3 regions of the Paenibacillus sp. FW507-14B1B genome follow, and region 2 is predicted to be linked to each of the others. Evidence: riboswitches for the same ligand, from Rfam matches in the RefSeq annotation. Region 2 holds a riboswitch; each other region holds the start of a gene.
What was found. A riboswitch is a leader RNA that binds a small molecule or an ion and turns the genes downstream of it on or off. The one in region 2 is predicted to bind cyclic di-AMP.
Positions count from the first base shown of each region.

Region 1: it holds a riboswitch for cyclic di-AMP, as region 2 does, so the genes downstream of both, AC3WJJ_RS15375 (TrkH family potassium uptake protein) here and AC3WJJ_RS02745 (APC family permease) in region 2, are expected to answer to the same signal.
Region 3: it holds a riboswitch for cyclic di-AMP, as region 2 does, so the genes downstream of both, ehuB (ectoine/hydroxyectoine ABC transporter substrate-binding protein EhuB) here and AC3WJJ_RS02745 (APC family permease) in region 2, are expected to answer to the same signal.

Region 1 covers NZ_JBYSWS010000002.1:1,451,320-1,455,137, forward strand. The annotation lists gene AC3WJJ_RS15370 (potassium channel family protein) at 1-359, opposite strand, end outside; gene AC3WJJ_RS15375 (TrkH family potassium uptake protein) at 376-1,719, opposite strand; cyclic di-AMP (ydaO/yuaA leader) riboswitch at 1,782-1,924, opposite strand; gene AC3WJJ_RS15380 (CPBP family intramembrane glutamic endopeptidase) at 2,245-3,818, shown strand, end outside.
Region 2 covers NZ_JBYSWS010000001.1:627,186-631,003, reverse strand. The annotation lists gene AC3WJJ_RS02755 (sigma-70 family RNA polymerase sigma factor) at 1-153, shown strand, start outside; gene AC3WJJ_RS02750 (DUF4179 domain-containing protein) at 146-1,294, shown strand; cyclic di-AMP (ydaO/yuaA leader) riboswitch at 1,627-1,784, shown strand; gene AC3WJJ_RS02745 (APC family permease) at 1,920-3,743, shown strand.
Region 3 covers NZ_JBYSWS010000001.1:163,617-167,434, forward strand. The annotation lists gene AC3WJJ_RS00695 (MFS transporter) at 1-1,100, shown strand, start outside; cyclic di-AMP (ydaO/yuaA leader) riboswitch at 1,401-1,544, shown strand; gene ehuB (ectoine/hydroxyectoine ABC transporter substrate-binding protein EhuB) at 1,927-2,757, shown strand; gene ehuC (ectoine/hydroxyectoine ABC transporter permease subunit EhuC) at 2,759-3,412, shown strand; gene ehuD (ectoine/hydroxyectoine ABC transporter permease subunit EhuD) at 3,416-3,818, shown strand, end outside.

The DNA.
Region 1 (3,818 bases), on a different contig from region 2:
AAAATAACCCTGTCTACACCCAGCTTTTGTAGCGCCCGTCCGTGTAGCACAGAGATCGCCTTGGCTACAACCGTATTAACACCTAATTCCTTGAGAAGAATTGCTGCAAGAATACTCGTTTGAATTTCATCTCCTATAGCCACGATGCCACAGTCAAAATTACGAATACCAAGCGATTTAAGTACTTCTTCGTCTGTCGCATCAGCGACCACAGTATGGGTGAGGAGCTCACTCATATCTTCGACCACTTCTTCATCTTGGTCGATCCCGAGAACCTCATATCCTAATTCCATCAATTCAAGCGCAAGGCTTGAACCGAATCTCCCCAGCCCTATCACTGCAAACTGCTTTGGTTTCATTTCTTAGCCAATCTCCTTATCCAATAATCATTTTACCTTCGGGATGACGATACAACTCTTTACCTTTCTTGGGTCCTAATGCATAAGCAAGTGTTAATGGACCGAGACGACCAGCAAACATCGTTACACAGATAAGTAACTTACCGAAGAGCGACAACTCAGGAGTTAATCCCATGGACAGCCCTACCGTACCAAATGCTGACGTAGCTTCAAAGAGTATAGTGAGGAAGCTGCTATCCTCTGTCGTTGATAGAATCATCGACACTGTAATAACCAGCAGCAGTGCAAGCAGCGTAATCGTTAACGCTTTAAGAATTCGCTCCTGAACCAAACGGTATCTGAACAACACAATATCGTCTCGGCCTCGCATCATGGCAATAACAGCGGCAATCATCATTGTGAATGTTGTCGTTTTGATACCACCACCCGTAGAGCCTGGAGAAGCTCCGATAAACATCAGTATAACCATGAAAAATTGAGTAGCCTGACGTAGCTCAGTTATATCTAGTGTATTGGCTCCCGCTGTTCTCGGCGTAACTGACTGGAAGAAGGAGCCTAGAATTTTCCCGCCCCAATTCAGCGAGCCCAGTGTCTCTGGATTTGTAAATTCAAAGATAAAAATAACCACAGCACCTATGAGAATCAGCGCCCCTGTCATGGACAACACCACTTTAGAATGCAGTGAAAGCCTCCGACTCTTCCTATAATCAACCAGATCAGCCATGACGATGAATCCAATCCCTCCGGATACAATCAGGAACATCACCACAAAGTTAACAAGCGGATCATATACAAATCCAGTCAAGCTCTTAAAGTCGCCAAACAGATCAAACCCCGCATTATTAAACATGGTTACCGCATGGAAAACGCCGAAGTAAAGCGCCTTACCAAACGGCATATCAAAAGCCCAGCGGATGGTTAGCAGTATCGCTCCGCACGCTTCAATCACTAAGGAGTACAGTAGAACCCTGCGGATCAAACGCACGATTCCTTCCATTGAAGATTGATTCATCGCTTCCTGAAGAACTAGACGGTCTTTCAAGGAAATGCGTCGCTTCAATACAAGCGCGAACAGTGTGGCCATGGTCATGAAACCCAGACCACCGATCTGTATCATTATCATGATGACAACCTGTCCGAAGGAACTGAAGAATGTCCCTGTATCCACCACGACAAGACCTGTTACACAGGTAGCAGATGTCGCCGTGAACAAAGCATCCATAAAGTTCAGCGGTTCCCCTGTCGTATTGGAAATCGGGAGCATGAGAAGCATCGTCCCAATCAGGATAATGGCCCCAAATCCCATGACGAGAATTTGCGGCGGCGACAAGCGAAGCCATTTAATTTTGGAAGTCAACATGTTCACCTCTTTAAAAAAATCAAAGAAAAAAAGACACTGGAAATCCAATGCCTTACGCGTTTGGGTTCCTGTGCTACAGCCTACGAGGTTAGCTGACGGATTCGGGCATAACACAGGTCGCCCTATTCACTACCTTTCGGAAGCGAAATTCACCCCACTTAAATGGTTCCCCCATTTTCATTACGAAATTCGGCTGATCTATTCAATTAACGTTATCCAATATTATGATTCATGAACATGTTCAATAGCATGTAGTGATTATAACGCAATCCTTTAAGGATACCAAAGCCGTTTTAGACTTAAATTAACTTAAAAATGAACCGAATTGGGCATATTCTAGAGTAGTAGCACATGGTTATCTACGCTTTTCGAAATCTTTCCTTCATTTTCATCGAATTTTTCATAAATTTGAATGGGATAAGCCGTTTGTGTCTTTCATATCTATGTTATATTGACTTTATGTCTTCATGAGAACAGCTAGCTTAATCTAATTGATAACTCGCTAATGCCAAAAGGAGGAATGACATGAATAAAGCAGGACACCCTCTTCATCTTAAATCTGACAAACAACCATTGGTACTACTTGGAATTATCGGTCTCATTCTATTTCTCATCTTTCAGGTCTTTCCATCCACAGCCTCTATTACATCCGAGGTCAAAACACCCGAAATGATCACCAAGGAAGCAGCCATCAGTGCTGCTGAACGATTCGCACAAGAACATCTGCAGTATAGTAGGACTTCCACTGAGAAACCTCTCGTTACATATCAATCCAGATCTGATGTTTATGGATATCTATCTAAAGAGAATTTGCTCCGCGAGTACAATAAAAAGTTTGAGAGCAAATACCCCTATGATGTCTATCGAGTTCGGTTAGTGCAAGCTGATGGAGCAGCCCTAAACGTAGACGTCCATATGCAGAATGCTAGTGTAGCAGGGTTTTCTTATGATCTGCCTGACTCTAGTTATGAAGGTGCCCTCCTACAAAAAGGTGACGTCCGCAATCAGATGCTTCGTTTAATCGAAGGAGAGATGTCACTGGCTGAAAAGATGTCACTAGCCGAGCCTTGGCTAGAGAGAGAGGGATATAGTGTATCCAACCTGAAACAGATCACCAAAGAAGGCGATCCTGGACTGATATATCAAGACCCCGAAGCTAAGATTGGGAGTTCACAGCTTCAGCTGAAATTCTCCTTCGAGGATAATCAACTTCGTTCCTATGAACCTGTATTTTCGGTTCCGAAGGACCACACAGCCTATGTAGAGAAACAGACACTAAACGCAACGCTGCTCACTCTGCTGGGATATGGTTTATTCACGCTAATCTTGGGGATCTTAGCCATTGTATACAGTGTAAAAACGAAAGCTCACACATCATTTAAACGTGGTATCTTTCTTGCCGTGTTACTGTTTGTTATTCAGATGCTGAATACCTACAACCTAATTCCCGTCTTCCAAGCGGAAGGTATGTCAGATGCCGGTATCATGGGTATGATGATTTTTTATGCCGTATATTCTCTTGTATTCTCAGCACTCTTGTACTTCTCTCTTGTTGGAGGAAGCGGACTATGGCGTAAGGAAGATGGACTGAATCCTTGGCCACGTGCAGGCGAAGCCGGGTATGGTTCTTACGTGCTAGAGAGCATGAAACTAGGATATATATGGGCATGTATTTTGCTCGGAGCTCAGTCTTTGATCTTTATCGGATTGAATTTCACACTCCACACCTGGTCTACAACAGATGCCTCACAATCACCTTATAACATGCTCTATCCATGGCTCTTTCCATTGATGGCGTGGCTGGCGGGAATATCCGAAGAGGCAGTATACCGTCTGTTCGGGATCAAAATGGTAAAAAAAATCGTACGGAACACATTTGTGGCAAGTCTGATTACTTCCACCATTTGGGCTCTCGGACATACTTTGTATCCGATTTATCCGGTCATTTCAAGACCGATTGAGCTCATTATCATCGGACTCATGTTCAGTTACATCTTCTTACGATATGGATACTTAACTTCGGTATTTGCCCATGTTGTGTTCAACAGTATTCTGATGGGCTTCAGCCTCATGATGATGAATGATCCATTCAACCTAGG
Region 2 (3,818 bases):
GTGCTGCTTCTAAAATACTACAATGACATGACATTATCAGAGATTGCTGCGATTCTCCGCAAGCCAGAGGGGACGGTAAAGACCTGGCAGCATAAGGGGCTGGAGCAATTAAGGAAATTAATGAAAAATCGGGGGGAATGGCAAGATGACTAGTCAGGAAGAGCAAGCTATGTTTACTGAGGCAGACGTTATCCAACAAGAACAGAAGCAGCACTTACATCCTATGGATGCGACATATGCCATTCAGCGTGGGTTTGCGATGGGACGGACACGACGGAAATCACGATCTTTTACGATGAAAATGGCGGCTATATCCCTCACAACCATCATGGCTATTGGTTTATTGTTACTTAGTCCGCTGATGGACACCCACGCTCCGCAGCCAGCACAAACAGCACAGGTAGTCAATGAAAGAACGATGGACTGGGGTACCCTGGATAAGTTTAAGAGTATGGCCGCCTACGATATTGATGGAGGTACATTGGAGTCTGCGATACGAAATGACTATATACAGGTGATCAACAAGTCGGCGAAATCAGGACCTTACCAGATTACCATCGATGCCGTTACTGCAGACGAGAACAAGTTAATCTTGTTGTATACGGCTACATCAGATTCGACTCGGGAAATATATGATGTGAACAGTGTTCGCATGACAGACATACAAACAGGTCGTTATCTAGGGAATACGTCGAAAATTGGTGGCTTGGAAGGTCAGAGCTGGCAGGGGCGTTCAACGTTAGAATTTGATCGTAGTAAGCCTTTACCGAATCGTATTGAAGTCGATTTCCAAATTGCCTCCGTTGATCCCGGTAAGCTTTCTGATCCCAAGACAGGCACGATCCGTTCAGAGATGAACTATTCAGAGCGAATAAAGGTAGAGTTCGACTTGGACCCGAAATTTTCTTTAACCAAGACGGAGATATATAAACCGGATCAATCGTTTATGCTTGGCGATCATCAAGTGTTGTTATCCAAGGTTGAAGTTTCTCCGCTGATGACAAGAGCTACATTCGTATATAATCCTGGGAAAACAAATAATTTTAAAACTAGAACTTCAATTAGCGAAATGCTTAATCACCATGAAATTGTCTCAGAAACGGCTGAAGGGAAAATGTACAAAGCGCCTAGTATCTCAGGAGGCGGAACTGAGGACGGGATGCAGTATGTATTTGGCAGCAATATGCTGGATGAGCCCCAATCAATCGTTTTGAAGTTATCTCCTGAACTCAACAGATCAAAAACAACAGTACAGGAACATGAAGAGCCTGTAATTGAGCTTAAAATAAAATGAGAGTTCTGAAAAGTTGATCCTATATGGAGAATAGGCACCTAGCGTTCGTGTTAAGTCCACATTAAGTCGCCTTATTGGCTCAAAATCAGATCATTCATAAAAGAAAAGAGCAGACCTAAATGCGTCTTCTCTTTTTTTCTTTAATAACAAGAGCGAAATCGAGATAATTCACGATAATAAGGGTGTTGAGCCTTTGTAATCGGTATCATGAAATGATATCCGGTATTTTTAAACCGATTTGTGTCTCTTTGGATCTTTACAGTAAGTACGGGATGGGAGTAAGATTCATTCATAATCTTGAATGTGATTCCAGTTTGGAAGCAACATTGAATAGTCCTAGATCGCTGAATTCTTAATCAGAAGCGGGGGAACCATTAAGATGAGGCTAATCTCATCTCAGGGGTGAATCACTTGGCTAGTTGCTAAGTGTAGGGATACTTTCGATCCCGAATCCGTCAGCTAACCTCGTAAGCGTTATGAAAGAGGATTTGTCGTGAACTTTGTTTTTTCAAGTCACGGGAAAGTCCAACTTTCCTGTGGCTTTTTTGATGTGCCTAAATGCTGATACGGGACGCCGTAAGACACATCCATTCCTATAATTTTATCCACTGGCGGTGAACTAACGATGGCAGCATTAAAAAGACTTTTGATAGGTCGACCATTGAAATCGAACGAGTTAGGAGAACAAAAACTTAACAAGAAAAAAGCACTAGCCATCCTATCCTCGGATGCTTTATCATCCGTGGCATATGGTCCTGAACAAATCCTACTTGTTCTCATTACAATAAGTGGAGCAGCTCTTTGGTATTCAATACCTATTGGGATCGGAGTATTGGTTCTACTAACGGCCTTGATACTTTCTTATCGTCAGATCATTTATGCTTATCCGCACGGTGGTGGAGCGTATGTTGTATCTAAGCAAAATCTAGGAGTTCTCCCTGGACTTGTTGCCGGGGGTTCTTTACTCGTGGATTATGTTTTGACTGTAGCGGTCAGCGTCTCAGCAGGAACAGATGCATTAACTTCGGCATTTCCAGCACTCCATGAACATACGGTGAGTATAGCTGTTGCATTTGTCATACTGATCACAATTCTAAATCTCCGTGGAGTAACCGAATCTGCTACGGTGTTAGCATACCCTGTCTATTTATTCGTATTTGCATTATTTATTTTGATTGTGGTGGGTATGTACAATATATTCACGGGGCATGTTTCTCCAGATTTACATGCTCCGATCGGTACGCCAGTTGCTGGAATTAGTTTGTTTTTACTCTTAAAGGCATTCGCCTCAGGAAGTTCGGCACTCACAGGCGTTGAAGCGATTTCCAATGCAATTCCTAACTTTAAAGATCCTGCACCTAAAAATGCAGCAAGAACACTAATGGCCATGGGAATCCTGTTAGCTGTATTATTCTCAGGGATTGTATTCCTTGCCTATTATTATGGGATAGCACCAACAGCGCAGGAGACCGTCGTATCTCAAATAGCCAAGCAGACTTTTGGACGTAATTTTATGTACTTCTTTATCCAGGGAACTACAGCACTTATTCTTATTCTTGCTGCCAACACAGGCTATTCAGCATTTCCGCTTCTTGCAGTTAATCTAGCTAAGGATAAATTTATTCCAAGAATGTTTACCGCACGGGGAGATCGGTTAGGATATTCGAACGGTATTATGATTCTCGGCTTCTTATCCATACTGCTGATTATTGCTTTTCATGGTCAAACCGAGCACCTCATTCCCTTATACGCAGTGGGTGTATTTATACCATTCACACTTTCTCAGACAGGGATGATGTTGAAATGGATTCGTGAGAAACCGGCAGGATATGTGCCAAAACTCTTGATTAATACAATAGGAGCATTGATCAGTTTAACGGTATTCCTAATGTTCTTCATGACTAAGTTTTCACAGGTATGGCCATTCTTTATATTCTTACCGGTCATCGTGTATGTGTTCTATCGAATTAAGAAGCATTATGATGCTGTTGGTGAACAACTGCGCATCTCAACTTGTGAACCATCGGTTGAAATCAAAGGTAATGTTGTTATTCTGCCGGTGTCAGGAATAACTCATGTCGTTGAGCATTCATTAAACTATGCGAAGTCTTTATCAGCTGACCAAGTTATTGCACTCTACATTCCGTTTGAAAGAGAAGAGTTAACTCGATTCGAAGAAAAGTGGAAGAAGTGGAGACCCGATGTTAGGCTTGTGACGATAAATTCTCCATACCGGAGTATTATTCAGCCATTAGGTAAATTTATTGATACAGTGCAGCGTAAAGCGGCTGAATCTCAATATCAAGTAACGGTCGTAATTCCTCAATTCATTCCTAAAAAAGGCTGGCAAAACCTACTTCATAACCAAACCAGTCTTATGATTCGTGCATACTTGCTGTATCGGAAGGATGTCATTGTTACGACAGTTCCATATCACTTAAAGAAATAGATGATATAAGTTCCCCACTTGAATACACGAAAAAAACAGCGTTAGGCTTTTTTTAAAGCCAACGCTGTTTTTTTG
Region 3 (3,818 bases), 460 kb from region 2:
GTGTACTGTCCATTATTATTGCAGTCGGAACGATTATATCAAGTTTAGCCAGCGGTACGCTCATGAAACGAGTAGGAACAGGTCAGATCACCTTGGTAAGCTGTATGCTGACAGCATTAGCATTGCTAGGATTTTATTATGCTCCTTCTATTATATGGTTAATGGTGCTTGCATTGCCGCTTGGACTTGGAGCAGGATCTGTTGATGCAGCACTGAATAACTATGTCGCTGTTCATTACAAAGCGCATCACATGAGTTGGTTACATTGCTTCTGGGGCGTAGGGGCAACTTTAGGACCTATCATTATGGCAGGATTTATTCGTGAAGATAACTTATGGCGTAGTGGGTATTTAACGGTCGCACTAATTCAGTTGGCTTTGGTGGTACTACTGTTTATTACACTACCTTTATGGAAACGCATGGAGAAAGTTCAGGGTCAGAAAGCTGTTGATGAAATAGGGATTTCAGATCATCCACATGACGTTAACTCTTCTGAACGACCCTTGCGAATGAAAGGTGTTAAGCTAACTTTAATGACATTCCTCTTCTATTCCGGTGCAGAAGCAACAGTGGGGCTATGGGGGAGCAGTTTTCTTGTAAACATAAAGGATTTACCAGCAGGAGTGGCCGCGCAATGGATATCTATGTATTATGGTGGCATAACAGTGGGGCGTTTTATTACAGGATTTGTTACTTTAAAAGTGAGTAACCGTGTTCTAATTCGTAGTGGACTGCTAATTGCTCTGGCTGGAGGATTACTACTTATTTTGCCTGTTCCAACCTTATTTTCGCTTATTGGATTTATGTTGATTGGCTTAGGCTTCGCACCTATCTATCCTTGTATGCTACATGAAACTCCGGCTCGTTTTGGTAAGGTGCAGACACAGAAGCTTATGGGTTATCAGATGGCGGTTGCTTATACCGGAACAACAATTCTACCTTCCTTGCTTGGATGGATTGCAGCGCTGACAACGATCGCAATCTTGCCATCGTTTATAGCTATATATATCCTGTTTATGTTATTTGGTTCCGAACGTGTCAATCGGATTATGAACCGACGGTCTAGACAAGACATATCGAATGGATTTAGTCACAATTGAACAACTTATTTGGGGATAATAAAAAAAAGTTACAGGCTAAGTTGCACGCTCTTGTGTAACTTAGCCTTTGTCATTTTTCGACATTTGTATCAGCTCTGTTTCAATACTTTAAACATACCCGTTTAATGCCTGCTATATAGCGAAAAACACGCGGTTTATATGAGCTATTGGACAACACTCTGTTCCAGTCACAGACAAAAAAAGCCAATCTATTTAAAGTCGTTAATTCAGTCATATTTACATAGAAATCACCAAAATAATCGCATGTATGCGTTTGACATTTCAAAACGATGCCTTTATTATGGACTCACGCTTAGTTTTCAGATGAAATATCTGGAAAGCGGGGGAACCAGTTTTTTAGGGGCGAGTCACATGAATCCATGTGTAGGGTACCATCTTACCCGAGTCCGTCAGCTAACCTCGTCAGCAGTGGATGGGTCTTTTATACATAATGAATTTTCATAACAAAGGCCCTGTATTCATTTACGATAGGGGCCTTTGTCTTTAATTTGACCCCCTGCTGGCGGAGCTATGTCTTGATCCCCTGTTTGGAGGTCTTTTTCTGTTCCAAAAGACTGGTATGTGTACTTCCGCATAAGTATTGCACATCTTTGAGAATTAAAAATGCAGTGGGTTGGAAGGAGGAAGACGGATGAATCTACGGCATGGAGTTTTCTGATCCAAGCTATCGGTTCAGGACATCCTCAAAATTTAAATCCTAGTTAAATTATTGAAATACTAGGATTATTAGCTGTGCCATTTTTGAGAATTTTAAAGAAAAAGGGAAAGGTAGTGAAGTGTTTTGAAGAAAGTTGTTGTTCTTGTTATGTCTTTGGTATTAACGATATCCCTAGCGGCTTGTGGTGAGAAAGGGAGCACACTGGATGAAGCTGTTAAGAAAGGATACATCACCGTAGGGTTTGCGAATGAGAAACCTTATGCATACAAAGAAGCTGATGGGACGCTGACTGGCGAAGCTGTAGAAATTGCACGGGTTATTCTTGAGCGTCTAGGTGTGGAGGAAATGAGAGGAGAGTTAACTGAATTTGGATCTTTAGTTGCGGGTTTGCAGGCTGAACGCTTTGACCTAATAACCGCGGGGATGTTTGTTAATCCGAACCGTTGTTCCGCTGTTTTATTCGCAAATCCAGAGTATAGCATCGGAGAGGCGCTTGCAGTGAAGGAAGGGAACCCCCATCAACTCGCCAGTTATGAGGACGTCGCTAATAACGGGGATGCAAAAGTTGCCGTAATGACGGGTGCCGTTGAAATTGAATACTTAGAAAAATCGGGTATCCCGGCTGATCGTATTATCCAAGTACCAGATCAAGCTTCAGCTATAAGCGCACTGCAAGCGGATAGAGTGCAGGCCATTACCATGACCGGCCCTTCACTACAAGCGATGCTTGATTCAGCCAATGATAAAAAAATAGAGCGTGTCGCAGATTTTAAGCAGCCTAGTGTTGATGGTAAAAGTGTACGTGGTTATGGTGCGACAGCATTCCGACAAGCAGATACAGAATTTCAGGAGAAATATAATGCGGAGCTTCAAAAAATGAAAGAATCAGGCGAGTTGCTCGAAATATTGCAAAAGTTCGGATTTACAGAGGATGAGCTTCCAGGCGATATGACAGCAGCAATGCTCTGCGGAGAATAACATGCCGAATTCATGGATTGATTTTCTGCCTTCGTTGTTGAAAGGAGCGGAAATCACCGTGTTGGTTGCTTTTTTCTCATCCATTTTAGCAATCATCGTGTCATTTATAGCGGGTTTACTCCGGTTATCTAAGCTCTGGATATTACGCACACTTTCTGCTGTTTATGTAGAGGTCTTTCGCGGGACTTCGCTATTGGTTCAGTTATTTTGGTTATACTTTGCACTTCCGTTTATTGGTATTGAGCTCCCCAAAATGTTAGCAGCAATTCTAGCCATTGGACTTAATTTTGGGGCGTATGGCTCGGAAATTGTTCGAAGTGCAGTGCTTGCCGTTCCTAAAGGACAGACTGAAGCGGCCATTGCCCTGAATATGAAGCCTTGGCAAAGATTGTGGCATATCGTCTTGCCTCAAGCTACCCTCCAAATGCTTCCCTCGTTCGGTAATCAGCTGGTGGAGTTGATTAAATCAACTTCACTTGTCTATTTCATTACGATGGCCGATCTCACTTATCAGGCGATGGTGCTTCGAAATAATTATATCTCTTTTACCACCGAGATCTTAGTGCTGCTACTGGTGATGTACTTTGTGATAGCTACGCTTGTTTCAATAGCTGTTCGTTTGCTTGAACGGAAATTGACATCGGGGAGGCTATAGCAAATGTGGAATTGGGAATATGTTTTTGATATTTTGCCGCAGTTACTAAGTGCATTAAAGATGACGGTCTGGATTACGCTCTGTGCCTTCGTGCTTGCATTAATCGTTGGATTGCTGCTCGCACTTTTGGCGCGAAGCCCGATTAAGATCCTATCGCTAGTAACGAAAGGAATCATCGAGTTTATCCGAAATACACCACTGCTAGTTCAAGTGTTCTTTCTGTATTACAGCATGCCGCTATTGACTGGCATTTCGATTCCTGCGTTTTATACGGGAGTCATTGCCCTCGGTCTTCATTACAGCACATATCTTTCAGAGGTATATCGTTCTGGCATTGAAGCAGTCCCGCAGGGGCAATGGGAAGCTGCGAAAGCACTGAATTATACGAAAGCTCAAACTTGGAAGA